Regions from separate parts of the Moorella sp. E306M genome, predicted to be linked through region 3. Evidence: riboswitches for the same ligand, from Rfam matches in the RefSeq annotation. Region 3 holds a riboswitch; each other region holds the start of a gene.
The links. A riboswitch is a leader RNA that binds a small molecule or an ion and turns the genes downstream of it on or off. The one in region 3 is predicted to bind cyclic di-GMP.

Region 1: it holds a riboswitch for cyclic di-GMP, as region 3 does, so the genes downstream of both, FLZ89_RS16380 (methyl-accepting chemotaxis protein) here and FLZ89_RS06160 (ATP-binding protein) in region 3, are expected to answer to the same signal.
Region 2: it holds a riboswitch for cyclic di-GMP, as region 3 does, so the genes downstream of both, FLZ89_RS11610 (type II secretion system F family protein) here and FLZ89_RS06160 (ATP-binding protein) in region 3, are expected to answer to the same signal.
Region 4: it holds a riboswitch for cyclic di-GMP, as region 3 does, so the genes downstream of both, FLZ89_RS00885 (hypothetical protein) here and FLZ89_RS06160 (ATP-binding protein) in region 3, are expected to answer to the same signal.

Annotation. Positions count from the first base shown of each region.
Region 1 is NZ_BJKO01000001.1:760,901-768,029, reverse strand. It holds gene FLZ89_RS04000 (M1 family aminopeptidase) at 1-503, shown strand, start outside; gene FLZ89_RS03995 (polysaccharide deacetylase family protein) at 575-1,543, shown strand; cyclic di-GMP riboswitch class I at 1,618-1,706, shown strand; gene FLZ89_RS16380 (methyl-accepting chemotaxis protein) at 1,776-3,566, shown strand; gene FLZ89_RS03985 (DUF1540 domain-containing protein) at 3,605-3,766, opposite strand; gene FLZ89_RS03980 (chemotaxis protein CheW) at 3,952-4,440, shown strand; gene FLZ89_RS03975 (chemotaxis protein CheA) at 4,437-6,485, shown strand; gene FLZ89_RS03970 (protein-glutamate methylesterase/protein-glutamine glutaminase) at 6,469-7,129, shown strand, end outside.
Region 2 is NZ_BJKO01000001.1:2,251,503-2,258,631, reverse strand. It holds gene FLZ89_RS11635 (prepilin-type N-terminal cleavage/methylation domain-containing protein) at 1-177, opposite strand, end outside; gene FLZ89_RS11630 (type II secretion system protein) at 174-653, opposite strand; gene FLZ89_RS11625 (prepilin peptidase) at 700-1,452, opposite strand; gene FLZ89_RS11620 (prepilin-type N-terminal cleavage/methylation domain-containing protein) at 1,532-2,119, opposite strand; gene FLZ89_RS11615 (prepilin-type N-terminal cleavage/methylation domain-containing protein) at 2,257-2,790, opposite strand; gene FLZ89_RS11610 (type II secretion system F family protein) at 3,008-4,243, opposite strand; cyclic di-GMP riboswitch class I at 4,271-4,353, opposite strand; gene FLZ89_RS11605 (type IV pilus twitching motility protein PilT) at 4,409-5,428, opposite strand; gene FLZ89_RS11600 (GspE/PulE family protein) at 5,596-7,129, opposite strand, start outside.
Region 3 is NZ_BJKO01000001.1:1,170,869-1,177,997, forward strand. It holds gene FLZ89_RS06140 (DUF342 domain-containing protein) at 1-631, opposite strand, end outside; gene FLZ89_RS06145 (STAS domain-containing protein) at 638-958, opposite strand; gene FLZ89_RS06150 (PP2C family protein-serine/threonine phosphatase) at 939-1,676, opposite strand; gene FLZ89_RS06155 (STAS domain-containing protein) at 1,677-2,006, opposite strand; gene FLZ89_RS06160 (ATP-binding protein) at 2,032-3,291, opposite strand; cyclic di-GMP riboswitch class I at 3,489-3,575, opposite strand; gene FLZ89_RS06170 (ferritin-like domain-containing protein) at 4,060-4,488, opposite strand; gene FLZ89_RS06175 (ferredoxin family protein) at 4,579-4,857, opposite strand; gene FLZ89_RS06180 (FAD-dependent oxidoreductase) at 4,857-6,155, opposite strand; gene FLZ89_RS06185 (electron transfer flavoprotein subunit alpha/FixB family protein) at 6,224-7,129, opposite strand, start outside.
Region 4 is NZ_BJKO01000001.1:176,540-183,668, forward strand. It holds gene FLZ89_RS15490 (hypothetical protein) at 95-250, opposite strand; gene FLZ89_RS00870 (methyl-accepting chemotaxis protein) at 410-2,191, opposite strand; gene FLZ89_RS00875 (chemotaxis protein CheW) at 2,327-2,773, opposite strand; gene FLZ89_RS00885 (hypothetical protein) at 3,211-3,576, opposite strand; cyclic di-GMP riboswitch class I at 3,592-3,678, opposite strand; gene FLZ89_RS00890 (DUF1786 domain-containing protein) at 4,108-5,160, opposite strand; gene tatA (twin-arginine translocase TatA/TatE family subunit) at 5,192-5,368, opposite strand; gene FLZ89_RS00900 (ABC transporter permease) at 5,428-6,189, opposite strand; gene FLZ89_RS00905 (ABC transporter ATP-binding protein) at 6,194-7,114, opposite strand.

The DNA of each region.
Region 1 (7,129 bases), 410 kb from region 3:
TGGATAACCTGGCCGGCATGGAATACCCGGGCTTTATTATTTTAAGTAACCGCAAAAATTATAGTCCTGCTACCGTTGTCCATGAGGTTGCCCACCAGTGGTGGTACAACTTGGTGGGGAACGATAGCATCCATGCGGCCTGGATTGACGAAGGCCTGGCCGAGTACAGCACTCTCCTTTTTTACCGCCAGCGCGATCCGGTCCTTTACCAGGCTAAACTGGCCGAGATCGGGCGCCTGGCGGAACAGACAGCTCAACCTATTAACTTATCCCTTGAGGAATATGGTAATGAGCAGGTCTACCGCCAGGCCGTCTATAACCGGGGAGCCATATTCTGGTTGGAGCTGGAAGCTGTCGCCGGTACAGCCAGGCTCCAGCAGGCCCTGGCTTATGTCCAACGTTATTACCGCTATGAAATCGTCCCTCCGCAAGCTATGATTGCTATTCTTACATATTATGGCAAACTGGCGGCAGCCAATTTTACGTCATATTTACGGAACTAACGGCCCTGAAAAACGTCTAATAAAGTAGAAAGTACTGCATGAAAAAAAGCGGGCAGGAGGGGCGAACCGGTATGAGCCAGGCAGGTAAATTTGTGGTGGGGCACTGGCCCTGGGTGGCCAGGATTGGCAGGTACCCGCGGGCGGTCTGGCCGGTTGCGTTGCTGCAGCTGGGGTACCTGGTGGTAATAGCTGCTTTAATGGCGGTTGTAACCACCATTGGCGGTGCCGGCTGGCTTCAGTCTGGAACTGCCGGGCCGGAGATAAGCTCCCCGCCTTCTCCAGAACATTACCAGATGGCCGGTGGCGATCCGGGAATGTCTATCGCCCCTGTTGAACCCGTGGCTATACCGCCACCCCCACCCCGGCCGGCGCCGGCCGCCCCGGAGCCGCAGTCCCAACGCGGGCTCCAGCCTCTGCGCCAGGTACCGGGGGCCGGCCGCCGGGTGGCCCTGACCTTTGACGACGGCCCTTTTCCCCGGTGGACAGGACGTTATTTAGCCGTACTGGCAGCTACCAGAACCCAGGCCACTTTCTTTATGGTCGGGCGACAGGCTGAAGCCCACCCGGAGCTGGTCAGGGCAGCCCTGGAAGGCGGCCACGAAATAGCCAGCCACTCCTGGCGTCATGCCAACCTGGGAAAGGTGACCCGGGCTGAAGCTGAGGCCGACCTCCGCAAGGCGGCTGCCGCCCTGGAGAAAATAAGCGGCCGGCCGGTAAAATATTTCCGTCCCCCTTATGGCGCCATGGGACCCAATTTGCTGGCTGCAGCAGCCGGGCTGGGCACCCCAACAGTTACCTGGAGCGTAGATCCCCGTGACTGGTCCAATCCCGGCCCCGGGGCCATCGTCCAGCACGTCCTGGCTAATGTCCGGGATGGCGGCATTATCCTCCTTCATGAAGGCCGTCCCGGCACCTTGGTGGCCCTGCCGCTCCTGATTAAGGGGTTACGGGATAAAGGCTATGAACTGGTAACCATATCCGAGCTGATAGCCCGGGGCGAAAAAACCGGTAATAGTACTACTGCCGTGGAAAGCCAATAGGAGAACTTCTTAATTGGTATATCTTGCATAATAATGGCTTCCTGCGTTATAATTAAGGCGAAAATAGAAAAAATTCCCCGAAAAGGCAAACCTGCCGAAAGGCAGGGGCGCAAAGCTACAGGGTCTAAAGCCCGGCTACGGGCCAGGACAGCCAGTTGCCGCGGGTGGGACGGGGCTACCCAGGGGGTAGCTTTTATTATTTATTAACCAACCGGAGGAGGGGTTTCCATTTATGCGTTTGCACTTATTTAAAAAGAAAGGCCGGGCAGGGCAACCGGCGGGTCAAGAGCCGCCCGGATTACCCCGCCCGGTAAAGGCCCGGGTAGGTTTTTTCAGCCGCTGGCGGCTGGGAAGGAAATTAACAGCCGGCTTTATCCTTATCATTATGATTTTTGTTGCCGTAGTGGTCTATGTCAATTTTAATCTCCAGCAGGTAGACCGGCTTTCCCGGGAAGTAACCCTGGCCCATGAGCAGAACATGCTCTTTACCGAGATGACCAACGCCGTGTGGGATGCCTACCGCCGGGCCACCGATTACATAATCAATGGTTCCCAGACCCATGTGGCGGCCTTTGACGACGCCATGAAGCGTTTCAATGACGCCCGCGCCCGGCTGGAACAACAACAACTCGACAGCCAGGTGGCCGGGTATCTCGCGGCCATGACCCAGGCTGCCAAGAGTTTTACCGATACCTTCAAGAACAGCATCGTCAACACCAGCCAGGAAGACCGCATGGCGGCCCTGCCTATTTTGAGTTTCCAGATGGGGGCCTCCCTGGATAACATCAACAATATCGCCAACCACATGGCCAAAGGAATGATCGATAAAAACACCCTAGCCGAAAACCGGCTAACGGCCGCTGTGACGGGAGCGCGGGCAGTACTGGTAAGCGGCCTTCTCCTGGCTCTGATTCTGGGGCTGCTGGTAGCATGGTTTATCAGGCGCATGGTCGGTAAATCCCTGGGCCAGGTAGCTGCCTACGCTACGCGGATCGCCGGCGGTGATCTCACTGCCGAACCCCTTCAAGTTATAACCAACGATGAGGTGGGCAAGCTGGCCGCTGCTTTTAACACTATGGGAGAAAACCTGCGCCAGCTTATCGGCCAGGTGCGGGAGATGACTAACCAGGTGGCCGCGGCCAGCCAGGACCTGGCCCGCATGTCCCAGGAGCTGGGGGACGCCGCCCGCCAGGTGGCCGCCACCACCCAGGAAATGGCCAAAGGCGCCGAAGACCAGGCCCAGCAGGTCAGCGAGACGGCGGCCGCGACTGACGCCCAGGTGACCAGGGTGGAAGAAGTCCATCGCAACACCGAGGATATGGCAGCCGCCTCCGACCAGGCCGCAGCTAAGGCCAGCGAAGGTGCCCGGGCGGTGGCCGAAGCCACCCAGCAAATGGAGGCCATCTCCATGCGCATGGAAAGCCTGGCCGGGGCTGTAGAGGAGCTCGGAGCCCGTTCCCAGCAGATTGGCCAGATTGTAGGTGTTATCTCCGGCATTGCCGAGCAGACCAATCTCCTGGCCCTGAATGCGGCCATTGAAGCGGCCCGGGCCGGGGAACAGGGACGCGGCTTTGCCGTCGTTGCCGATGAGGTGCGGAAACTGGCCGAGCAGTCGGCCGAAGCCACCAAACAGATTGTCGGCCTGGTGCAGGAGATCCAGCGGGAGACGGAGCGCGTGGTCAACAGCATGGCCGAAGGCTCTAAGGATGTCCGCCAGGGTACGGAAGTGGTGGGCCGTACGGGTATGGCTTTCGCCGCCATTGAACAGTCCATCCAAACCCTGGTAAGCAAGATCAAAAATGTAGCTGTTAAGGCGGAAGAAATGTATGCGGGTTCCCGCCAGGTCAAAGGACGGGTCGAAAGTATAGCCGCCGGTATTGAAGAGATGGCTGCCAGCACCCAGCAGGTTTCCGCTTCCACGGAAGAGCAGACGGCAGCCGTGGACCAGATCAGTCAGGCGGCCCAGCAGCTGGCCGTTGCCGCAGGTAACCTGGAAAAGGCGGTGGCCCGGTTCAAGCTATAATAGTGCCTGTCTACGACTTTTTGCTCCCGCCTCCTGTTTCAGACGCGGGCCTGGAAGGTTTCACACTCGGTATCGCGGTCGTTGTGGGCGCTGGAGGTATTTGGCGTTCCTTGGACGGCCACGGTAATACTGTCGGCGTGGCAGTTGCCGTCCTGCCAGTAGATGCAATTGGCCACCCGGCACTTGACTTGAGGAGGCATATTCATTGCTCCCTCCATTATTTATAATCAGGGCGGGGAAACTCAGTCTGAACGACCGGTTACTCGGAATCAGGTTTTGCCAGCAACTTTAGCCTGGCCAACGGAGATAAAAATATACCTGCTTTTAAAGGAATTTCCCTAGCAATGCAGAATTTACCTGTGAGATAAAGAGGGGTGGGATACTTATGGCAACGGAAACAGCAGCGGAAATCCAGCTGGTTGTTTTCCAGCTGGCCAGTGAAACTTACGGCGTTGATATTAACCACGTCCAGGAAATCATCCGCATGCAAAACATTACCCAGATTCCTAGGACCCCGGCTTTTATCGAAGGGGTAATCAACTTACGCGGCCGCATCATCCCGGTGATTGATCTCCATAAACGCTTTGATCTGCCACGGGCCGACATCACGAATAATACCAGGATTATGGTGGTGGAACTGGGGCGGGTGACGGTGGGCATGATTGTCGATTCCGTTTCTGAAGTGTTGCGCCTGCCGGCTACCAGCATTGAGCCGCCTCCTCCCATGATAAGCGGCATTGATGTAGCCTATCTCAAGGGTGTGGGCAAGTGGAATGAGCGGCTGATTATCCTCCTGGATCTAGAGCGGGTGCTGCGTGAGAGCGAGCAGCGCCAGCTGGAGCAGGAAATAGCTGCCGGAGTGGATGCAAGATGAGCGAGCTGGACATGTCTCAGTACCTGGGTATTTTCCTCGATGAAGCCGGGGAGCAGCTCCAACAGCTGGATGAAGCCATTGTCAAGCTGGAGCAAACCCCCGATGACCTTGACCTGCTAAACACTATCTTCCGGGCGGCCCATACCCTGAAGGGATCTTCTGCCTCCATGGGTTTTAACCGCCTGGCCACCCTCACCCATCGCATGGAAAACGTGCTAGAACTCTTACGCCAGGGGAAGCTCTCCGTTTCCCGGGAGATCATTGACATCCTCCTGGCCAGCCTGGATAGACTGCGGCTGTTAAAAGACAGCATTGCTGCCGGCAACGGAGAAGAGGGCGAGGTAGAAGATATAGTTGCCCGCCTGGAAGCCGTTCTGTCCGACCAGGCGGGAGCCAGTCGTCGGGAAAAGGCACCTGGCGGCGAGGCCCTCACCCTCGACGATGTTGAGGAGAATGTCATCCGCGCAGCTCAGGTGAAAGGGTTTCAGCCTTATGAGATCCGGGTGCAGCTCGAAGAAGGTTGCCAGATGAAGGCGGCCCGGGCTTACCTGGTATTCAACAATCTCAAGGACGCCGGTGAGATTATCAAAAGCGTCCCCCATACCCAGGACCTGGAAGCCGAAAAATTTGACGATACTTTTACCCTGCTCATTGTCAGCCGGGAAGATGCCGACACCCTGGCCAATATCGTCAAGTCTATATCAGAAATTAAAGATGTAACGGTGCGGCCTATCGTCCTCGCGGATGAACATGAGGCGGCAGCGGCCGTCCCTGCCGCCGACAAGGGCATGGATGCGCCTGGCGCCAGGGCTAATGGCCGGACAGGGGAGCTGCGCGTCACCCAGACAGTACGGGTAGATGTCCAGCGCCTGGAAAACCTTATGAACCTGGTCGGTGAACTGGTCATTGATCGCACCCGCCTGGCCGAAGTGGGCAACGGGTTAAAAGCCCGCCTGGGCAACGAAGAGCTCCTGGAAACCCTGGAAGAAGTCTCCCTGCACATTGGCCGCATTACTTCCGACCTCCAGGAAGAGATCATGAAAGCGCGCATGTTTCCTATTGACCAGGTCTTCAACCGCTTCCCCCGCATGGTCCGGGATCTGGCCCGGAAGGCCGGCAAAGAGATCGACTTTATTATTGAAGGCCGGGAAACGGAACTGGACCGCACGGTTATTGAGGAAATCGGCGATCCACTCATCCACCTGCTGCGCAACGCCATCGACCACGGCATTGAAGAGCCGGCAGCCAGGCTGAAAGCCGGCAAGCCTCGCCACGGCACGGTTCGCCTGCGGGCCTTCCACCAGGAAAACCAGATTGTCATAACCGTAGAAGACGACGGCGCCGGTATGGACCCGGAAAAGATAAAAGCCAGGGCCGTGGCCAGGGGGCTGATCAGTCGTGAGGCGGCCGCCAGGCTTGGTCCCCGGGAAGCCCTGGATCTCATCTTCCTGCCGGGCCTTTCCACCTCAGATAAGGTCACCGATGTTTCCGGCCGCGGTGTGGGCATGGATATTGTTCGTAACCATCTGGAAAAGATCAACGGTACCATTGACATCCGCACCACTCCTGGCCGGGGGACGTGTTTCACCATAAAGCTGCCCCTGACCCTGGCCATTAACCGTTCCCTCCTGGTCCAGGCCGGCGGGCGAGTCTATGCCTTCCCCCTGGCCAATGTGGTCGAAATTATCAGCATCACCCCGGACGACATCCAGTACGTCCATCGCCAGCAGGTGGTAGTCGTACGCGGCCGGGTGCTTCCCCTCATATACCTGGGTCAAGCCCTGGGCGTGGCCGGGGCTGTACCGGCGGGGGAAAATTATGCCGTAGTTATTGTCGGCCTGGCGGAAAAACAGATCGGCTTTATTGTCGACAACCTTATCGGCGAGCAGGAGATTGTCATCAAGTCCCTGGGGAATTTTATCGGTAAGATACCGGGCATTGCCGGGGCCACCATCATGGGCGACGGCAGCGTGGCCCTGATCTTGGATGTCCGCAGCCTGGTGAATGACCTGGGGGTGGAGGCTAGCCGTGAACTGGCCAGTTAAGGTACTGGTCGTTGACGATTCCGCCTTTAGCCGGCGGTTGCTGATTGACATCTTAAAAGCTGACCCCGGCATCCAGGTAGTGGGTTATGCCCGTAACGGCAGGGAAGCCCTGGAAAAAGTCGCTTCCCTGCAGCCCCAGGTGGTAACCCTGGACCTGGAAATGCCGGTCATGGACGGCCTGACGACACTGAAAAACCTAATGGCCAGCACTCCGGTGGCCGTCATCATGCTCTCCGCCCATACGGCTGCCGGGGCTGAAGTGACCATTCAAGCCCTGGAGCTGGGTGCCGTAGATTTTGTCCTGAAACCGGTAAAACCCGGAGACATAAAAGACCTGGCCAGGATCCTGCCGGAAAAAATTAAGGCTGCGGCCAGGGTGCCGCTAGGGCGTCTCTGCCGGGGTAAACCTTGCCGGGAAATTATCCCGGCACCTTTTATTTCTCCCCGGCGGGACAGTGTAGAGGTTGTAGCCATTGGCACCTCCACGGGAGGGCCGGCGGCGCTGCAGCAGATCCTTACTGCCCTGCCCGGCGACCTGCCTGCCGGCATCGTAATTGTACAGCACATGCCCCCTGGTTTTACCGGCCCCCTGGCCCGGCGCTTAAATGAGCTGGCGGCCCTGGAAATCAGGGAAGCGAGGGCAG
Region 2 (7,129 bases), 1.1 Mb from region 3:
GCGTTCCCGGGCCAGGTTCAAAACTAACGTCTCCTGGCCGCCCCTGGTATAACTCCGGGCGGCGGTAGTAAACATACCCAGCATTGGTACCAGCACCGCCGCCAGCAAGGCTACCGCCACCAGGACTTCAATCAGGGTTAAACCACGGTTGTTACCAGGCCAGCAACACTTTTTCACGTCGTTTTCCCCGCCTTGACCCGGCCTGTAACCGGCAGGACAGTAATATAGTAATAGCGACCATAGCGATCCTTTAAGACGATGTCTCCGCTGGCCGAGGGAACACCTTCAAGGTTAAAGGCCAGCTTGCTGTCTGGAAAGGCCACGCTGGCAAAGGATACCCCCGCCGGCAGTTTGGTTTCTTTTACGATCACTGCGTCTTTCCTGATCCGGTACAAATTATTAACGGTATCAAAGAGAATAGTGCGGTGGTAATCTTCGCCGCTAATGGCCATTTGCTGTACTTCTCGGATATCGCTTACCAGCTGCCAGGCCGCCGTCTGCACCTGCCACCATGCCAGGCTCTTAGCCACTACCGGCAGGACCACCGTAGCCAGGAGCCCGGTGATGGCCATGACGGCTACCATTTCAATCAGCGTAAAACCGCGCTCTCCCTGTACCGCCCGCGTGGAACCATATTTTTCCGTCCCCGCCATATCAACCGCCGCTATATAAACTGCTCACGCTTCGCGTTTCATTACTTTACAAAAACCTAACAAGATACCAGTGCAACATTTCCTCGCCAAAAAACAACGCCAGCAGCCCCCCTATGGCGATAAAAGGCGCGAAAGGAAGGGGGTCCTGCCGCTTTTTCCGACCGGAAACCAGCAAGCAAACGCCCGCCAAGCCGCCTGTGACCAGGGAAAGGAAAAGAGCCAGAGATGCCAGGGGCCAGCCGAGGAAAAGCCCTACCATACCTGCAAGCTTGACATCCCCGCCGCCCATGCCACCTTTACTTATTACGGCAACCAGCAGCAAAAATCCTGCTGCCGCAACTGCTCCCCATAAAGAAGACCAAAACCCCACATCCCGCGCCAGCAGGCTTAAAAGAATACCGCCGCAGGCACCAGTCACCACGAGGCGGTCAGGGATCAGGTAGTGCTCCAGATCGATGAAGCTGGCGGCTACCAACACGGCGCTTAGAAAAAGGTATTTTACCAGGATCCAGGAGAGGCCGAAATTATAAAAAAGGGTGGTAAATACCACGCCTGTGACAAGCTCGACTAAAGGATATCGTGAGGAAATCGGCAGGCGGCAGTAACGGCACCTGCCCCGCAAGAGCAGGTAGCTTAATACGGGTATAAGGTCGTACCAGGCCAGCGCCCGCCCGCAAGCCGGGCAGTGCGAACGACCCCAGACCCCCGTTTCCCCGCGCGGCAGGCGGTAAATGACCACGTTGAGGAAACTACCGATAAAAAGACCCGCTAGGAAGAAAAAAACTTCAATCCAAAACATACTTTTCCCTTCTACCACATTTATGGCAAGCCCAACTACACGACAGACGCCTATTACCCAAACGACAAGCGCGCCGGCGCTATAACCCCTCCATCCAGATGATCACCGAGATGTAGTACGTGCCGTTTTCCTCTCCCACATAGGAGTAACCGACACTCTCCCTGATGCGCCGGTCCACGGCGTCGCGGATACCCTGGTCAGGGAAGCCGCCGATAGTAACTACAGCGCATTTGGTGTTGTTAACTGGAATCTGGTTGCCCGCGGCGTCATAGACACTACCGCTGGGTATTACACTCTTCCAGTAGCGATAATGGCCGCCCCAGGGCGTAGTGCCGGGCTGCTTCTCCAGGTACGGCCCGTTCCAGCCGGTGCTGCCGTCAGAGTTTACGAAGTAAAGGAAGCCATATTCGTCTCCTTGGTCGTAGGGGCGATCGTAGGAATCCTGCCCCGCCTTCGGCCAGTCACCGGTATCGGCGTAATAGGCATAACCGGCCGCCTTTATGGCCCGCACGTCGGCAACCACCCGCGATATCTTCGCCTTTTCCACCGCCCTGAAAGCGCTGGGAGTAATAATGGCCGCCAGGATGCCGATGATGGCGATAACCACCAGAAGCTCCACCAGGGTAAAGCCGCGCTGGTCGCGGGGCAGTCTAGGTAAACTGAACATCAATGGCTCACATCCTCTCCCGGAGAAAAGAGGATCCGCTTCATTACCCCCGCCGGAACAGGCCACACGACCGGTTGCAGGACGGGTCGGTGGGTCTACACCCGGCACCGAAGCGCCGGGAGCAGACCCAATCAAAATTATTCTTTTGAAATCAGAATATGGGTGTCTCTACTGCCATTTGCAAACTTGACAACATCAGATCCTAAGTCGTTTAGAAGTTGTTTTGCGGCTCCGGTAGCATTGTTACTGTTACCGTCTGATGGTGCTCCTGGTACGTCCGTCAGCTGGAGCCAGCGGGCAGGGGCACCCCAAAGTGTAGATGAATCATCTTGTTTCATGTAGGTATAAGTCCCGCCCCACGGGTTCTTGCTCGGCCAGCGCTCAAGGTAGGGGCCGTTCCAGCCATCCACCGTTGGGCTTGGTTCGGTAACAAATCCCTCGCTATCTGTACCGTCTTCCGGCCAAACGCCGGTATCGGTATAATAATTCAGCGCTGCCGCCTTAATCGCCTTGTAGTCCGCTTCGGCGGCCGCCACCTTGCCCTTTTCGATGGCCTTGAAGGCGTTGGGGGCGACGATGGCGGCCAAAATGCCGATAATGGCAATAACAACAAGAAGCTCCACCAGGGTGAAACCCCGCTGGTCCCGCGCCTTTTTCAGTCTCTGCCACATGAATCAATCAACCTCCCTGATTTTTTTGCCTGCGCTTTTTACTTTCCTGCTGCCAGCCCGCCGGGGAAACCTACAAGTAGATCACCCCCCTCTTACCCGCATTATTATCCCCGATCTCAAACGCGGCAGGATGCAGAGTTATCCTGGCACTCCTCGACATGGAACCGCCGGCCAGGGCATTCTTTAAGGGTATACTGCCTGCAACCCCCGCCCGCCTCTACCTTATGCCGCCCAGCATCTGAAAGTAGGGAAGAAAGACCGAAATTACGATAAGCCCTACTATGCCGCCGAGGCCGACGATGAGGACGGGTTCTATCAGTGAAGCCAGGCGGGCCACGACCGCCTCCACCTCCTGCTCATAAAGAGTCGCCACTCGTTCGAGCATAGCATCCAGGGCCCCAGTTTCCTCGCCTACCGTAATCATCTCCACCACCATGGGAGGGAAGACTCCGCTCGCTTCCAGTGGAGTCGCCAGGCTCTGCCCATCGCGAACGCTTTCTGCCGCCCGCTCCACCGCGCCAGCCACCACAGCATTGCCCACCGTACGCCGCACTATTTCCAGGGCCAGTAGGACCGGTACACCGCTGTGCAGGAGGGTACCCAGGGTACGGCTGAAACGAGATAGAACCGCCTTATGATGCAGGGGACCGAAAATTGGTAAACGAAGGAACAAACGGTCGACCTGGTAGCGCCCCGCTGGCCTTTGCTGCCAGCGGTAAAACCCGAAAGCAGCGCCGGCCAGGAAAAAGACCAGAAAAGGCCACAAGCGCCGTAACCCTTCACTTAGTCCCAGAACCAGGCGCGTCGGCCAGGGCAGGGGCACCTGCAGGCTGTTCAACATGACCTGGAAGGAAGGCAGGACATAAGTCAGGAGAAAAATAACTACCAGGAGGGCAACCATGCTGACTATCGCCGGGTAGGTCAGGGCCGACTTGACCTTTTCCTCTACTTCATGTTCCCGTTCCAGGTGCCCCGCCAGGCGCTCCAGGGTCTCGTCCAGGGCCCCACCCAGCTCCCCGGCCTCGACGGTATGGATGAAGATAGGCGGGAAGACCCGGGGCTGCCGTTCCAGCGCCCGGTAAAAGGCCTCCCCGGACTCCAGGTCCTGGAGAAGCATACCGATACTTTCTCGCAGGGAAGGATTTTCTGCCTGTCGCTGTAAAATATGCAAGGCCGTCACAATCGGCAGGCCAGCCCCCAGCATGGTCGCCAGCTGGCGGCTGAAGAGGGCCAGGTCGCGACGGGATACCAGCCGCCGGAAAAGGCTCCGCCAGTCCCGGGCTGGGGTTACAACTGCCGGCCGGCAGTAAGTAATAAAAATCCCCTGCCGGCGCAGTTCCCGGATGGCCAGTTCCTGGCTTTCCGCTTCTATATTCCCGCTAACTGCATTCCCCCTGGCATCCCTTCCCCGGTAGGCAAAATTCATGCTTTCCCTCCAAATATAAATAGCCACCGGCAACAGGGAAAGATAGAACTCTTCCCCGGCAGCCCGGCGGCCATGACAGCGTCTACAGGCCCGTAGCTTTGCGCCCCCGGCTTTCGCCGGGTTTGCCTTGAACGAGGATATATGGACATTTATTCGTCATAAAAAGGCAAATTCCTGCTAATCCTGGCGCCGTTAACCATTGTTTAATTCTCTATCCTCTATCATACCCCTGGTGACCAGCTGCCGCAGGGCCATGTCCATGGTCTGCATGCCGTAGCGGGCTCCCGTCTGCATGCTGGAAACAATCTGGTGGGTTTTACCCTCGCGGATGAGATTCTTGACAGCCGGGGTAGCAATCAGCACTTCCACTGCTGCCACCCGGCCTTTCCTGTCGGCCCGCGGTAAAAGCTGCTGGGTGATAACCCCTTCCAGGGTGTCGGCCAGCTGGATGCGGACCTGCCCCTGCTGGTGGGGCGGGAAAACGTCAATGATCCGGTCAATGCTCTGGATGGCACTGCTGGTATGTAAAGTCGCCAAGACCAGGTGACCCGTTTCCGCGGCCGTGATGGCCGTGGCAATAGTCTCCAAATCCCGCATCTCGCCGACCAGGATAACATCCGGGTCCTGGCGCAGGGCGGCCCGCAGGGCACTGGCAAAGGAACGGGTATCTGAACCCACTTCCCGCTGGTTGACGATGCTACGGCGGTGCTGGTGCAGGTATTCGATGGGGTCTTCCAGGGTAATAATATGGCAGCTGCGTTCCCGGTTGATTTTATCCACCATGGCCGCCAGAGTGGTGGACTTGCCGCTACCCGTCGGCCCCGTCACCAGGACCAGGCCGTGCTGTCGTTCTGCCAGCTCGGCCACCACCGGCGGTAATCCCAGGGTTTCCAGGCTGGGTATCTCCCTGGGTATAAGGCGGATGGCTGCGCTAACGCTTCCCCGCTGGTGAAAGACATTAACCCGGAAACGGCTTACGCCGGGCAGGGAGTAAGCCAGGTCTATTTCTCCCCGCTCTTGCAATACCTCCCACCTCTCGCCCACCATAGGCCGTACCAGGCTGGCTGTCATTCCGGAATCCAGGGGCTCCCACTGGCGCTGGACTTGGAGTTCGCCGTGGACCCGGAAAACCGGCGGCAGGCCGACAGAGAGATGGACATCGGAGGCCCCGGCGGCAGCCGCCGCCCGCAGGATGGTTTCAATGTCGAACATTTTAATCCTCCCGGATAAAGCCAGGATAACAAACGCAAGGATTTTTAATAGCCAACTGCTACCAATGTTAATAAACAACGTATAGTGCCGGGCTAACTGCAAAGGGCAGAACTATGAATTCAAGATCAATGGAAGTATATGCCACCCGGGACAGTACAGTCTGGTCTTTACAAACCGCCCAGGGAAACACGCAGGACTTCACTCACCGTGGTAATCCCCTGGCGGACTTTTTCCAAACCGTCCTCGATTAAAGGCACCATACCGGCAGCTACGGCCGCCTCTTTCAGGGCCGTTGCCGGTGCCTTGGCGGTCACCAGGCCGCGGAGTTCTTCATTCATCACCAGTACCTCCTGGATGGCCGTCCGGCCGGCATAACCGGTAAAACTGCAGCGCTGGCAACCCCGACCCCGCCAGAGTTCTTCTACTGCTGGCAGCCAGGTCTTTTCCAAAGACCCCGGTTCGGGTCGGTAAATCTCCCGGCAGTGGGGGCAGAGCCGGCGCACCAGCCGCTGGGCCACTACGCCGATAAGGGAAGAGTTGACCAGGTAGGGTTCAACGCCCATATCTAAGAGGCGGGTGACGGCCCCGGCGGCGTCATTGGTATGGAGGGTGCTGAACACCAAATGGCCGGTGGTCGCCGCCCGGACGGCGATATCCGCCGTTTCCCGGTCGCGAATTTCTCCTACCATAATTATGTCGGGGTCCTGGCGCAAGATAGATCGCAAACCTGAGGCAAAGGTTAGACCGGCCTTGGGATTGACCCGTACCTGGTTGATGCCGGGCAGCAGGTATTCTACGGGGTCTTCAATAGTAATGATGTTTTTTTCCGGTGAGCATAAAATGTTAAGGGTGGCATAGAGGGTTGTCGTCTTACCGCTGCCCGTGGGACCGGTAATGAGGAGCATGCCGTAGGAACTGTGGATGAGGCTCGCAAAGCGCTCTTTTATGGCCGGCAAAAATCCCAGGTCGTCCAGGGACAGGAGCATGGCCTCCTGGTCCAGCAGGCGCAGGACGATCTTTTCCCCGTAAACCGTGGGCAGGCTGGAAACACGCAGGTCGACGTTGCGTTTACCCAGGGTAAATTGAAAACGGCCGTCCTGGGGCAGGCGCTTTTCGGCAATATCCATGCCCGCCATGATCTTGATCCTGGAGATCAGGCTGCTTAGAACCCCCAGGGGCAGGCGGGTTAACTCCCGCAGCAGGCCATCCACCCGCAGGCGTACGCGTACTTCCCCTTCCTGGGGTTCGATGTGGATATCGCTGGCCCGCATCTGGATCGCCTGCTGGATAAAGCTGTTAACCAGCCGTACAGCCGGTGCCCCTTCGGTACCGCCGGGACCGGGAGCTTCCAGGGCAGCGGCGGCCGCCGCCTCGCTCATGCTGGCAGCAGTTTCCTTCTGCCAGAACCTGCTCAAAGCCTCTTCAATTTCCCTTTCAGCAGCTATAGCCGGCATGATCTCCTTGCCGGTAGCCAGGCGCAGGTCGTCCAGGGCCAGCAGGTTCAGGGGGTCGGCCATGGCTACCAGGAGACGGTTGCCGTCCAGGCGAATGGGGATGGCCTGGTAGCGCCGCGCCAGGCCCTCCGGCACCAGACGCACCACCTCCGGGTCCAGGTGGTAGTCGGCCAGGACGACTTTGGGAATGCCCAACTGGAATTCCAGGACTTCCAGAATACTGGCTTCAGTAATGAATCCCAGGCGG
Region 3 (7,129 bases):
CCGCGGTAAAACGAAACCTTTCCCGGAAGTTCACTGTCTCCTCTTCTCCGACTGCTACTGGAACCTTTTGCTGGGTAGTAAAGAATAATTCTACCGTGGCGTCTTTACCTGGTACTGGTGGTTGCCCCCGGGCAATAATTAAAGTACCCTCGGTTGAGGCTTCAAGTCCCCGGGCACAGGCCTGCCAGTCGATACCATACTTGATACCCTGGCGCCCCATTTCCCTGGTTAAATCTTCCAGGGTAAAGGGTTTATAGAAATCTTCGTGCTCCAGGACCTCCAGGTATAAAACCCGCGCTGGTGGCAGGTCCCGCACTTGCCGCCGGACTAATACCCAGGGTTTTACCTGTAAAAATGCCTCCTGTTTATCCGCACTAACCTTTACCTGCCAGTATCCTTCCCGCCTTTCATCCAGGACGATTATTTCCACCCTGTCCTTCTCATTTACAGGCGTCGGTTCGCTTCGTTCTTCCCCATTTACTACCAGGCGCAACCCCGGGCAGGGCACGATCACCGGATAAGGGCCTCCAGGCGGGTGTTCTATTACCAGCTGTCCGTTTATTACGGCCGCCCGAGGCGCCACGCCCTTTTCCCCGGGCTGTTCAAGGGCTCCAGTCTTTAAAGATTCCACATGCAATCACTCCCCTCCACTTTGAGGGGCGCCTTTAAGGGTTTCTAAGACGCGGAAAAAGCCGATTATTTCCAGGTCATGGCGAATATTTGCGGGTATATGGGTAATTTTCAAAACGCGGTTCTGCTGGCTCAACAACCTGGCCTGGCTGAGAAGCATCCCGGCACCGGAGGAATCCATGAACTGCAGGTCCTTAAGAACTACCTCCACCACGGGAGCCTCCTGCCTTTCAATCTCTTGCTGCAGCTGAGCAACATTGCTGTAGTCCAATTCCCCCGCTACCAGCAGGGTGGCCTTTTCCTTTTCTTTATTTACCCTGATCTCCATGACACTCACCCCCCTTTTCCAGCTCTTTCTTAAGTATTACCAGGGTTACATCATCCCTTTGCTGCCTGCAGCCGGTAAAGGTAAATAAGTCATTTAAGATAACCTCCTGGAGTTCAACTGCATCCAGGCAGGTATTGGCGGCAACTATCTCTTTGAGGCGATTTAAACCATAATTTTGACCGTTGGCATCGCGGGCTTCTACCAGGCCATCGGTATACAGGATAACTACATCGCCGCGAGACAGGACAACCTGTTCCGGTCGAGTACCCTGGTATTCTTCCAGGAAGCCCAGGGCCACCCCCCTTACCCGGGGTACGTGGATATTACGGCCTGAAAATATTACCGGAGACGGGTGTCCGGCGCTGAGGCAGGTTAAACAATTATGCTGCCGTTCATAAGAAATAAGGCACAGGGTGGCAAAGGAACCGGCGCGATGCAGCTGCTTTCCTCCGATTGCAGCCAGCTGATTTATGATTTCTAATAGGGACAGATCTTTCCTGGTACAGGCATGTAAGATTGTACAAAGCTCCTTCATTTGCCCGGCGGCACGCATACCTTTACCCATTACATCTCCGATAGCAACAATAAGTTGATCTTCCCCCAGGGGAATAAAATCAAAAAAGTCGCCGCCTTCCAGGTCTGCTGGAATACTACACCCCGCACCCTGTATACCGGCATGTATTATTTGTTTCCCATTTCCACCGGTATCCAGGGACATTTAATATTCACCCCCGGTTGCCTTGCTCTGGTCACTACAATCTAAAAGTTCTTCCATACCTACCAGCCGGAAAACTTCGGCAATCTCTGGACAGGGGTTAATAACCCGTACCTTACCTCCCTTCATTGACCACCGACGCTGTATTTCTAATAAACCCCTGAGACCTGTAGAATCTATAAAGGATACTCCTGCCAGGTTTATTTCCAATTGCCCCTCTCCTTCCTGTACTTCTGCTGCTCGCTCCAGCGTGGCCAGGGTTTCCATGTCTAACTCCCCTTTAAGGTTTAAACAGCGCCCATAATCGCCCTTGGTTACAGAGATTGCCAGCATAATATCGCTCCTCCTCTTTCTTTACTTAAGAAGCTGGAGAACAGATTTCTTCACCTGCTGATTGATGGAAATCCAGGACCAGGGTGGTTCCCCTGGAACCGGTAGTTAGATAAACTTTATCAGCATAATAAAGCATTAAAGTAAACCCACAACCAAGAGAATTTTTTGTGGAGTAATGTCGCATTAAAGCCGCTTTGGGTAAATCTTTTATCTTAATTCCCTGGCCCTGGTCTTGAATAATTACCCGGATGGCCTCATCCGTCTGCCGTACCACCCATTCACCACCCGTAGCATGTTTTAATGTATTGGTCAAAGCCTCCGTTAAAGATAAGGCCATGCCGTACGCGCGGGCGCTAAAAGCCGCAGGTATCAGACTGCATAACTTGCTGCGAGCTAAAGCTATGTCAGCAGCCTTGTTAACTACTCCCCTTGCCAGTTCATTCCCCTGGGATAATACAGCTACCATTTCTTCTGAAGTCAAAAGCTGCAGGCGCCCATTGGTGACGGCAGCCATGGCTTCCCGGTAGGCCTGCATCTCCTGGCGGCGCATCTGCCTTTCCTTTTCAATAATTTCGGTTAGATCAAAGGCCAGCAGGCCCCCTGACCGGGAGTCAAGGGGTATACCGTGCAGGTCAAAAATCCTTTTACCGTCATCACTTACTATCACTTCCCGGCAGTGGGTTCCCCGGTGTATTGCCTGGCGCATTAAATTTTCTATTGCCGGCAGGGGCAGTTCCAGGTCAGCCTGTCCTGTCAGATGGCGAAAACGCCCCTTTTCGTAACGCATTACCTTGCCCAACCGCATGGCATTAAAAATCTCGGAGCTTTCTAATTCGGCCAGTAGTCGTTCTTTAACCAGGTCCTGTAAATGGGCGGGAACTAATTTGGATACTTGCTCAATGAAGTCCTCGGTACTACCCGTCAGTAAACGGTATTCTTCATTACCCAGGCGGCTGGCTGTTTCCTCGCCCCGGTAAACGGCTATGATATCAAAAAGGTGGATGTTACCCTTGCCCTTGGTCGGTACCCCTGCTACATCCAGGCTAAGATGCTGCTTTAAATAAATCCGGTATTGACCGGGAACGGGAGCTCGTGTTTCCAGGCCCAGTTCCATGGTATTCAATACGAGAATACGGCCGGCATAACGTTTCCCATCGGCGGCAACCAGGCTAATGCCTATGGGCATCGGCGGCTTGCGGCGCAAAGGGCCGGGACTCATGAAATAATCGCAATCGACACAAGAACGATCTGGGGTCTTGCGGGCACACTGGCTACACTCTTGCATAGCTGACCCCCCCTCTACTGCTCTGGCTTTAAACCAGGTTTAAAGATTCTCTTTCTCCCATAAAGAGAAGTTTTTTCCTTATCTCAAGTAAAATTTGGGTAACTGTATCCCTTTGCACTGAACCCGCCCCCGCCTTCGTTCCATCTAGAAATAGCAAGGCAGCCACGAGTAATTCGCATGGCTGCCCTTTACTTTAAAGTGGCAGCCTGGCAGTCATACCAACAAGTGGCTACAGACCCATGGCTTTGCGTCCCACCCTTTCGAGTGGTTTGCCCTTGAACACTTTAAGCTATTTACATAAGAAAGATATCTCTTAGGAAACCCTGGGAGCAGAGGAGAAGGTATGGTGACGGCTGTCCAGTGACCCCTGGACATTTTTCCGAAAAATCACAAGGAAATTCTGGTTCCTGGAGGTGTTATGGAAGGTAACACTGGATGGGTTGGGAGGAATGTTATTTGCAGTAATTTTAAGGGGGCTAATAGAGGGGAAACTTTTTTCCAATATTTTACATACAAGGCATATAATCCCCCCCCCCCCCCATTGGTTATTTTTATTTTTTATGTTAATTTCTGTTATGCTCTTTGCCATCGCTGGAATTATCCTCCAATAATTTGCTTTAATATTTTTATATTCGACCCCGCTCAACAAATTCCTTCTCTCGGAAAAAAGCAATCGTTAATTTACCCCGCCCATGGTTGCCAGAGCCGTAACAAAAAAATTGCCATGGCACTGGTTGCTTCATCCATGGCTTAGGGGGCAAAACGGTGTTATCTTACCTTCTGGATACCCAGGGCCTTCTCCAGGTCAATAATATGTTCCTGCTCAACTACGGCAATCTCCCTGATGACCTGGGCGACATCGTACAATTTCAAGGCTTCCAGTTGTTCAATGCGCTGCAGGTAACGATTCAGGGCGTCATACTCGGCTTCCAGGTCCTGGCGCAGCATTTCTACGTTATTGAGGGAGGTCTTGATTTCCTGCACCTGGACGGTAGGAATGCCGCCCAGGTACTGGATCTTGTCGCTTAACTTTACGGCATGCTCGTGTTCTTCCTGGGCATGCTGGAGCTCTTCATCGATAATAGCAACATACTGGGGACCGGTAAGCATGCTGGCATGCTGGATATACTGGATCATGGCGGCGTATTCCCAGGACAGGTCCAGGTTGAGAAGCTTGATTATTTGCTCGATGGTCATAGGGCCACCTCCAGGAGTATACTTATACTACATAATATTAGTTTTCCTGGTAAGTGTGCCCATACAAAAAAATCAAGTCCAGGTATTGGTTTAACCATATTTATACAGGATGCCGAAGCCGCCGCGGGGATAACGCCAGTCAATGTTATCGTGGGCGCAGCCGTAGCGACAGGTGCCACACTCCACGCAACCCTCGTAGGCCGTCTCGATCCGTTTCTCCCCTTCATTCCAGACATATACCCGGGCCGGGCAAATAAAGGTGCAGGGCCTGCCGTCACAGTGGCGGCAGACCTCCCGGTCCTTGATCCTTAAGTGAGGGTGCTTATCCGTTTGGTAACGGTTGAGGAAGAGTTTATCTTCCAGGCGCATCATCCCATCACCCTCCAGAGGTGGTAAAGGTCCCCGGCCAGTTGTATACGGCTGCGTTGGGCCGTAATTTCTCTCCAAATGCGCTTCTGCTTTTCCCCCTTGGGTACATTATCGACAGTTAAAAACTCCCTGGCGGCCCGGGAAAGGAGCTGCGGATACAGGGTAAAGAAGTGGGGATTTTGGTCAAAGAAAAAGGGGGCCCGTTGGTATTTCTGCAAGTCTTGCAAGACAAAGCTCTCCGCCAGCATCTCCCGGTAGGGCGCCAGGTTGGCCGCGCTGTAGTCGCCCTTTTCCCGGGCGGCCAGGATGGTTTTCGCTGCCAGCAGGCCGGAGGTCATGGCGAGATTCGAGCCTTCCCGGTGAATCCCGTTGACCAGCATGGCGGCGTCACCGGCTACCAGGACGCCGTTGCCATAGAGTTTAGGAATGGCCCGGTAGCCGCCTTCGGGAATCAGGTGGCCCTGGTATTCCTTGCTCTCCCCCCCGGCCAGGAGCCGCCGCACCATGGGATGACTTTTCAGGTGTTCCAGGAGATCGTTGGGGTTCAAACGGCGGCGGATCAGGCTCGACAGAAGGACGCCTACACCAACGGATAGGGAATCCTTGTTGGTATAGATAAAGGCCGTACCCATCATACCTTTAGTGGCTTCACCGAGGAGTTCAATGGTGCAGCCCTGGCCTTCTTCCAGGTTAAAGCGGTCCTCAATCTTTTCCCGGGGCAGGGCAATGATCTCTTTGACGGCTACGGCCAGCTGGTTGGTATTGATGCCGTCCTTTTTCAGGCCGGCCTTCTGGGTTAAAAGGGAATTGGCGCCCTCGGCCAGGATGACTACCTCCGCCCGGACATCGCCCTCAGCCCGGCCCGCCCTTACCCCAACGACGCGATCCTTCTCCCAGAGAAGGTCCTCGACGACGGTTTCATTAATCAGCAAGGCCCCGGCTGCCACGGCCTGTTCCGCCAGCCAGCGGTCAAAGCGGGCCCTCAGCACGGTAAAGGCGTTGTAAGGCTCGACGGCAAAGGCCATGCTTTTGTAACCCAAAGTAAGGGCCGCTTCATCGGTTAGCAACCACAGGCGCTGCTCCACCACCGGCCGCTCTAAAGGGGCCTCCCGGTAAAACCCGGGAACTATCGTTTCGGTGGGGTGGCGGTAAAGGACCCCGCCCATGACGTTTTTGCTCCCGGGGTGCTCGCCGCGTTCAAAGATAATTACCTCCACGCCGGCCCGGGCCAGGGTTATGGCCGCCGCTAGCCCGGCCGGCCCGGCGCCCACAACGACGACTTCAAACCTAAGCGCCATAATAATGCCCCCAAGTCAAACTGCAGATAAACTGTGTATACTATTAAATAACCCTGTTTGTTGCCGGCCTACGCGGGTCCCGGGGCCAGCCGGCGGCGAAATTCCGCTGTTAATGCCGGAACTACCTCCCGTAAATCGCCGACGATACCATAGGTGGCAATTTTAAAAATTGGGGCCTGCGGGTCATTATTAACGGCTACGATAACGTCGGCACCCTGCATGCCAACCAGGTGCTGGATGGCTCCGGAAATGCCGATGGCAAAATAGATTTTGGGCCGCACGGTAACCCCCGTCTGGCCCACCTGGTACTCCGGAGGCAGCCATCCGGCCTCCACCGCCGCGCGTGAGGCGCCCAGGGTGCCGCCCAGGACCCCGGCCAGTTCTTCCAGGAGGCGTAAGTTTTCCTTCGACCCCACGCCGCGGCCACCGGCAACGATGATCTCCGCCCGGTCAAGGTAGACGGCTTTGTTTTTTTCTTCGATGACCTCTATAACCTCGGCCCGGGCCTCGGCTTCATTGAAGGCCATATCCAACCGCACCAGCTCTCCCCGGCGGCCTTCCTGGCGGGACGGCATGGGCATAACCCGCGGCCGGACGGTGGCCATCTGGGGACGGTGCCGGCGACAGAGAATGGTGGCCATGACATTACCGCCAAAGGCCGGCCGGGTCTGCTCCAGGAGGCGTGTTTCCGGGTCAATGGTGAGACTGGTGCAATCTGCCGTCAGGCCGGTGCCCAGGGCGGTGGCCACGGCTCCCGCCAGATCCCGGCCCAGACTGGTGGCCCCCAGGAGCAGTATCTCCGGTTGGTACTGTTTTACCAGCTGTACCAGGGCCCGGGCATAGGGGGCCGTACGGTAGTGTGCCAGGACGGGGTTCTCGACCAGGTAGACCTTATCCGCCCCGTAGACCCACGCCCCGTCAGCCAGGCCGGCCACCCCCTGGCCCAGCAGGACCCCGGCCAGCTCTACCCCCAG
Region 4 (7,129 bases), 990 kb from region 3:
GGACGTCTAAAATCATGGCGGTTATCCTAGAGGTTAACGCCAATAGAGGGGGTCAGGCATCAATGGCGCATTTTCATTGATGCTTGACACTAGTTTATTTCTTGACTTTCTTAATTTCCACTTTGTCCTGTCCTATAACCTCTATCTTAAAGGAGTCTGCTTCTTTCCATTTAAGCTCATCCAAAACTTTTCGTGGCAGTTGAATCCTTCCGTTGTGCCCTATGTTGGTCAAATATACTATTCTCCCCACGGAAAAAGCCTCCTCAAGCCACTTGCTTCGTCGTTATCGGCGTTTCCCCGGTTGTACATACAACCCGGTGAGCTTATCCTTATTACCAAAAGGGGGGAGCTGGAAAACTCCCCCGTATTGAGAATCAAGTTAAAAGGGTGTCCCGGTAAGCACGACCATTTACACCTTGAAGCGCGCTACCTGTTCCTCCAGCCGTTTGGCCACCTCCAGGACCTGCTGGGCGCTGGCGGCTATCTCCTGGGTGGAGGCCGACAGTTCCTCGGCTGACGCGGAGATCTCCTCGGCCGAAGCTGAAGCCTCCTCCGACACCGCGCTGACGCTCTGGACCCGGTCCAGCAATACGTCCTTGGCTTTAACCGTGCTATCCACCTCGCGGTAAGTCGCCTCGATCATGGGCGCGATGGCTGCCACCGCTTCAAGTATGTCGTCAAAGGCCTTGACCGTATTTTCTACATTCTCCAGCTGCGTGACTACCTGCTTGCTGACTTCCTCTGAAGTATGCACTACTTCATTGGTCTCCGAACCGATAGTGTTCAACAGCACCCTGATCTTATCCGACGAAGCGCTGGACTGCTCGGCCAGCTTGCGGACCTCCTCCGCCACCACCGCGAAGCCGCGGCCAGCTTCCCCGGCCCGTGCCGCCTCAATGGCCGCGTTCAGGGCAAGGAGATTCGTCTGTTCCGCGATCCCGTTGATCACTTCCAGGATCTCGCCTATCTGGTTTACGGAACCGCTCAAGCTCGTCAGCTTCTCAGCAACCACCTTGAAGGCCTCGTGAACACCCTTGATGGAGGCAATGAGGACGTCCAGCTCTTTCTTGCCTACACCCGCCAGCCTGGAGGTCTCTTCGCTGTTGGTCTTAACGTGACTAAGTTCGGTATATACTTTCTCCAGATTTGCAGTTATGTTTTCTACAAGACCCAGTATTTCCTGCAGATGGCTCGATTGGTCCGAAGCCCCCGCGGCCACCTGCTGGATGGCCTTGGCCACTTCGCCGGAAGATGAGGCGATCTCTTCTGAAGACGCGCTTAGGTTCTCCGAGTTGCCGGCCAGGGTTTTAGCGTCGTCTCTAAGGCCCGAAAGCAGCGGTCTGAGGTTGGCCTGCAGACGGTCGACGGCCCGGGCGAGCTTTCCTATCTCATCCTTCATGCGTAGGTATTTTTCAGGCACCGGCCGGGTGAAGTCGCCGTTGGCTATAAGCCCCAGGTCGTCGACCGCCAGGATTAGTGGTGTAGTGATGGTTCGAGTAAAGAAATAAGTAATTACGGCCAAAATCAATAAAACAATAATACTGATAATAACCAAAGAACCGGAAAGGGCCTTTCTGGACTGGGCAATCTCCCGGGCCACATCATTTTGGGCAACCTCTACCATGGATAAATAAGTGCCCGTCCCGACCGCTAACTCGAAGTTGCCAAGTTTAAGAGGGGCTATATAAGAAATTTTTTCCTCTTCCTTGTTAGTCTTAGGGTTGAGCCAAATGTAAGACACAAATCCCCCGCCGTTCTGGGCCACTCTGATGAATTCCTGAACCACTTTCTTGCCGGATTTATCCGTTAGGTCCCAAAGGTTCTGGCCTTCCTGTGACTTGTTTTCCGGCGCCACTACCCTTATACCATCATATCGGTAAGCAAAAAAGTATCCAGCTTCGCCATACCTGCTGGCATCCAGCGTTTTTCTTATAAGCTCAATAAGCTGAGCTTCCGGTATAGTGCCGGCATTACTTTTATACATATCGGTTAAGGAGGATACCATGGAATCGACTGTGTTTTTGAGGCCACTCTTTATTTCATTTAATACGTGTTGTTGTACTATTGATCGAGACTTAAAGGTAAGATTTGCCAGCGAAACGTTGGCAATAATCAATTGAACTAGTACTGTTGCTAGTATAGCTATCAGTGTCAGTGCCATAATCTTGCTTCTTATGCTTTTCAGAGACATTCTCTATCTCCTCCCAATATACATTAAGTAATAGAATACGCGTCATTTTCATGGCTTCTTCGATAGCGGCGCTGGCCTGAACGCGCGGCGCCACGGATCATCCTAAAGCCGACATAATCTTCGGTTATCATCTCCCTATTGCATACGCTCCAGCATTTCTTTCTCGTCGACTTCAAGGAGCAGTTCCAGTTTAATTATGATGATAATCTTATCGTCCTTCTTGGCCAGACCCTCCACAAAGGCGGCGTTTACCGTCGTGACATCGGGCGTAGTCTCAATAGTGGTTTCATCAACTGCCGCCACTTCTTTGACGGAATCAACAACCAACCCCGCTTCCTGCCCCGCTATGTCTACAATGATTATCCTGGCATCTTTCGTCTTTTCCCCCTTTGCAAAACCGAAGCGTTTCCTCAGATCGATTACCGGTATTATCTTTCCTCTCAGGTTGACGACGCCTTCTACAAATTCAGGCGTTTGCGGTATTCGAGTGACGAGCGTATCCTTGACTATCTCCCGGACATCGAATATGTCCAGGCCGTAAAGCTCACCCGCCAGGTCGAAGACTACCAGCTTCCTGGCCATGCACCCTTTCTCCTTTCTTTAGAGGCTAAGCGTCGCGCTTTGCTTTCTCCAGACCTGCTGCGCACCTCCCCGTCCCCTCCAATTGGCTACTCAAGTAACTCGACTTCCTCCTTTCTCTGCTTTTTAGTTTACATAAAACAAGGCTCGGGCAAGAAACAGTTGTTTTCTCGTCTGAGCCTGTATCAGCAATGCAGACTGTTAAGCAGATTATAAAGTTGATAAGCTTATTAATGCTATTAGCAACTAATATTGGTTGGTTGGTTGGTTGGTTGGTTGGTTGGTTGGTTGGTTGGTTGGTTGGTTGGTTGGTTGGTTGGTTGGTTGGTTGGTTGGTTGCAAGAATCATGCCAGCGTGCATTACATTGATCTTCCTTTGAAGTTTTTAAGTTCTAGCTTATGTTTAGATTTCGCTAGTTCTTAACTCGCTGTTTGAACAATCATGGCTTAACGTCTGTAGACCCAACAGCTTTGCGCCCCCGCCGCTTATTGGGATAACAATCAATCTCTTTTTCCTCCATTGAACCGTTATTACCGACTTCTTCCGATAGAGGTAGCTCAGTGAGCGCTAGAACTTTGCCCTCCTTAATTTTGGCCATTAGTTCTTCGGCCGCGACTAACAGCTCGTTAATTTCTTCCTCGGTTAATGGGCCATCAACCATACTTTGCTCCCCCTTTAACAAGTCCAAATTCTGGTGGAAGGGTTTGCCTGGATTGCCACCATACTTATGTATTTCGCCTTCACAGCAGTAATTGGCCTTCAGGATTTTTTCCTTACTACTACCGGAAAAGGAATATATTGCCAATAAAAGATAAAGGCATACTGTAGCCTGGCTAGCATACTCATTAAAGAGGCTAGACCCATGGCTTTGCGTTCCTGCCTTTCGGTATGTTTGCCTTGAACTAGGATACTAAGGGATAGTAAGTTCGCTGTTTGGAGAAATTTGGAAAAGAAGAATAATTTTACCTCGGGCGAGGCAGTATAAAAGAAGGCGAGATAGATAGAGGAGATAGAGAAAGTCTATTTCCAATAATAGGCGGTTATGGTAATTGTACCCCCCCCCCCCCCCCATATTGGAATTATTTTACTTTTGACGTTGGTAAACCCTCTCATTTGGACAACCCTTCTCCAAAAAATTGGTACTAGAGATATTTTATTCGACATGTTACTCTATTTTCCTGCAGGTTTCCTTAAAAAACCTCTTAAAAGCTTACCGCCCCTGCCTGTCAGTGAATTTTCTTAACTGGAATCCCGGCCTAATTGAAATTATGGTGAACACCTTGTTTGCGCAGAGTGGCTGCTTGATACGGTCCGGTAAGGGCTCTTTGTTACCTACTTAAAATTTTACACGACCTTGGGTGTCACCGGCCACCGCGGCCACTAGGCCGAAGCAACCGCTGAGCATCATGTCACCATAAGGAGCGGCCCAATAATAATCCTGGTGTATGGTCAGCCGGCGCTGCGGACCCGTTACGGCAACGAAACGGAAGCCCCCACCCGGCCGGTAACCGGGATCAATATAACATCCGTGGCCGCCGTCATTAAAGATTTCCTCATTGGTAAGCTCCCCGGCCCTCAACTTTTCAACAAAACTAGCCAGCTTGTGGCCGCTTAAACAGCTGGTATGATGCTCAAACAGGCCCCATACCCGCTGCTCCTGGAGGAGAACCCCAATGGTGTGCTGGTTGCCGCAATTGACAACGATCAACCCTTCCTTGCTATGGGCCGCTACCCTGGCATCGCACAGGGCACCCCACAGGGCGGCCGCGCCGGTGTCCATGAGCCAGGCCCCCGGTACCTGCTCCTGTACGGCCTGCATCCGGGTTAGATAACGCGGCGGCTCCCGATAAAGAAGGTCTGCCAGTCTACCACCGCTGGCAACAAAGCGCTGCCAGTGCTGGAAACGAAAGAGGCGGTCGCTCGTGCCTTTCGGCGCCTCGCCGTGATCCAGGACGGCTATGGCCACTTCCGCTGGAAGGCTGACGCCATAGGGAGCCAGGCTACCGGCCAGGGTATCAAGATCAACATCGCCCGTCTTAATGGTTACTGCATCCCCGGGCGGTCCCTCAGTTATTTCAATGCCCAGTTGCCGCACCCTATCCAGGTCGTCATAAACCGTCCGCGCTGCCGCGGCCGTAGCATAGACTTTTAAACCGGCAGCCAGGTGGCGGCGCAAAGCTCCTACCAGGGCTCCACCACCCATAAGGTAACCGGTAAGGAAGACGTCCCGGCGGGCGGCTGTGGCTGCCTCCACCTGCCGGCCGCAGATTACTGTTGGCGAGGGTAAAATGAGCTGGACGCAGTTTTCCAGGGGCTGGTCCGGACGGTAGAGCAGGATATCCTGGGTGCCGCCGCCGATGTCTATGGCCAGTAAAGGCCGGCTTAGCATTTTGCCACCTCCGTACAGGGGATGGGATGCCCTATTTCTTCTCCGGATTGTCGTCAGCCTTGAGGCCTTTTTTAAATTCGTTGATGGTTCGGCCCAGGCCGCGACCGAGTTCCGGCAACCTTTTGGGACCAAAGATGATTATCGCCGCCAGGATAATGAGTATCCATGCGTAAGGGCTAAATAAAGTGCCGAGGGTTACGATGGTTATTGCCCCCCTTTTTTAACCTTATACCCAGGATAACATATTCTCCCTTCCGGGACAACCTGCTAGCCCGTTAAACGCCGACGCAAGAGGTAAAGGGGCGGGTAGAAAAAGATGGCAATAAAAACTACCAGCCAGGCTACATGGACCAGGAGTTCCGGACTTAACTGCCCCAGGACCAGGGGCCGTACCAGCTCCACCACATGGTAAAGGGGGATCAGCCAGGCCAGACGCTGGACGATTAACGGCAGGGCATCCAGGGGAAAGAAAACCCCGGCAAAAAGAAACATAGGGGTAATAATCAGGGTAAAAAAGTAGCTGAAGGTATCAATCTTGGGTACCAGGCCCGTCCAGATCATCCCCAGTTCGGCAAAGACAAAGCCGCATAACACCAGGACCGGGGGCACCAGCAAGGCCGCTGGCGACTGCACCAGGCCAAGAAGGGAAATCACCAGTAAAATTACCGTACCATAGAGGACACTCTTAAAGGTCCCAAAAAGCATTTCCCCCACCACTACCTCATCCAAGCTCACCGGGGTCGCCACAATGGCATGGTAGGTCTTTTGAAACTTCATGCGGACAAAGCTGTCATAGGTACACTCGGAGGCCGTAGCCCACATGGCCGAAGAGGCAATCAGCCCCGGGGCTAGAAACTGGAGGTAGCTCATACCATTGATAGCCGGAATGTAATAGCCCATACCGTAACCCATGGCTGCAAGATAAAGGAGTGGTTCCAGGAAATTGAACATAATATTGGTCAGCCATGTTTTGCGAAAGACGACAAAATTACGCCAGAAAACTTTCCAGGCACGGTAAGAGATATCCATCTTATTAATCCAGGCCCCTCCCGGTTAGCTTAAGGAAAACGTCCTCCAGGGTAGCCGGCCGTAACCTCATGTGACTGAAGTGACCGTTTAAGCCCTGTACCTGCCGCCAGACTTCGCGGCCGTCGCTGGTATATAAATACAGGGTCCGGCCTATGGTCTGGTGGGCCAGGATGCTGCCACCCACCAGGGTTAAAATGGACCCGGCTTCGCCGTCTACCGGTGCCAGTTCCAGGACTTCCCGGCCGACATGGCGCTCGACCAGCTCTCCGGGCGACCCCTCTTCCAGGATTATCCCCCGGTCCATAATGACCAGCCGGTCGCACAGCTGGGCCGCCTCCTCCAGGTAGTGGGTAGTGAGAATTAGGGTTACACCGGCCGCTTTTAGCTGGCGCAATTTCTCCCAGATCATGTGGCGGGCTTCCGGGTCCAGGCCGGTGGTGGGTTCATCTAAAATTAAAAGCTGCGGTTTATTTACCAGGGCCCGGGCAATGGCCAGGCGCCGCTTCATACCCCCGGAAAGGTGCTCGACCTCAATATGGGCCTTTTCCTCCAGGCCGGCAAAGGCCAGGAGTTCCTGGACGCGTTTGTGGGCCTCCCCCCGGGGGATATCGAAATAGCCGGCATAGAGAAGCAGGTTTTCCTTTACTGTTAACTCCGGGTCCAGATTATCCTCCTGGGATACTACCCCCAGCCGGGCCTTAATTTCCCGCGGCCGGCGGCGCACGTCATAGCCCAGCACTTCCAAACTACCCGCAGTCACAGGGGTAAAACAATGGATCATTTTGATGGTGGTGGTTTTTCCAGCGCCGTTGGGTCCCAAAAAGCCGAAGCACTCCCGGGGACTGACCGTAAAATCTATCCCCTTGACAGCCGTAAAACCGTTATATTTCTTTACCAGGCCCCGCGCCCGGACAACATCCGTCAAAGCCAATCCACCCTG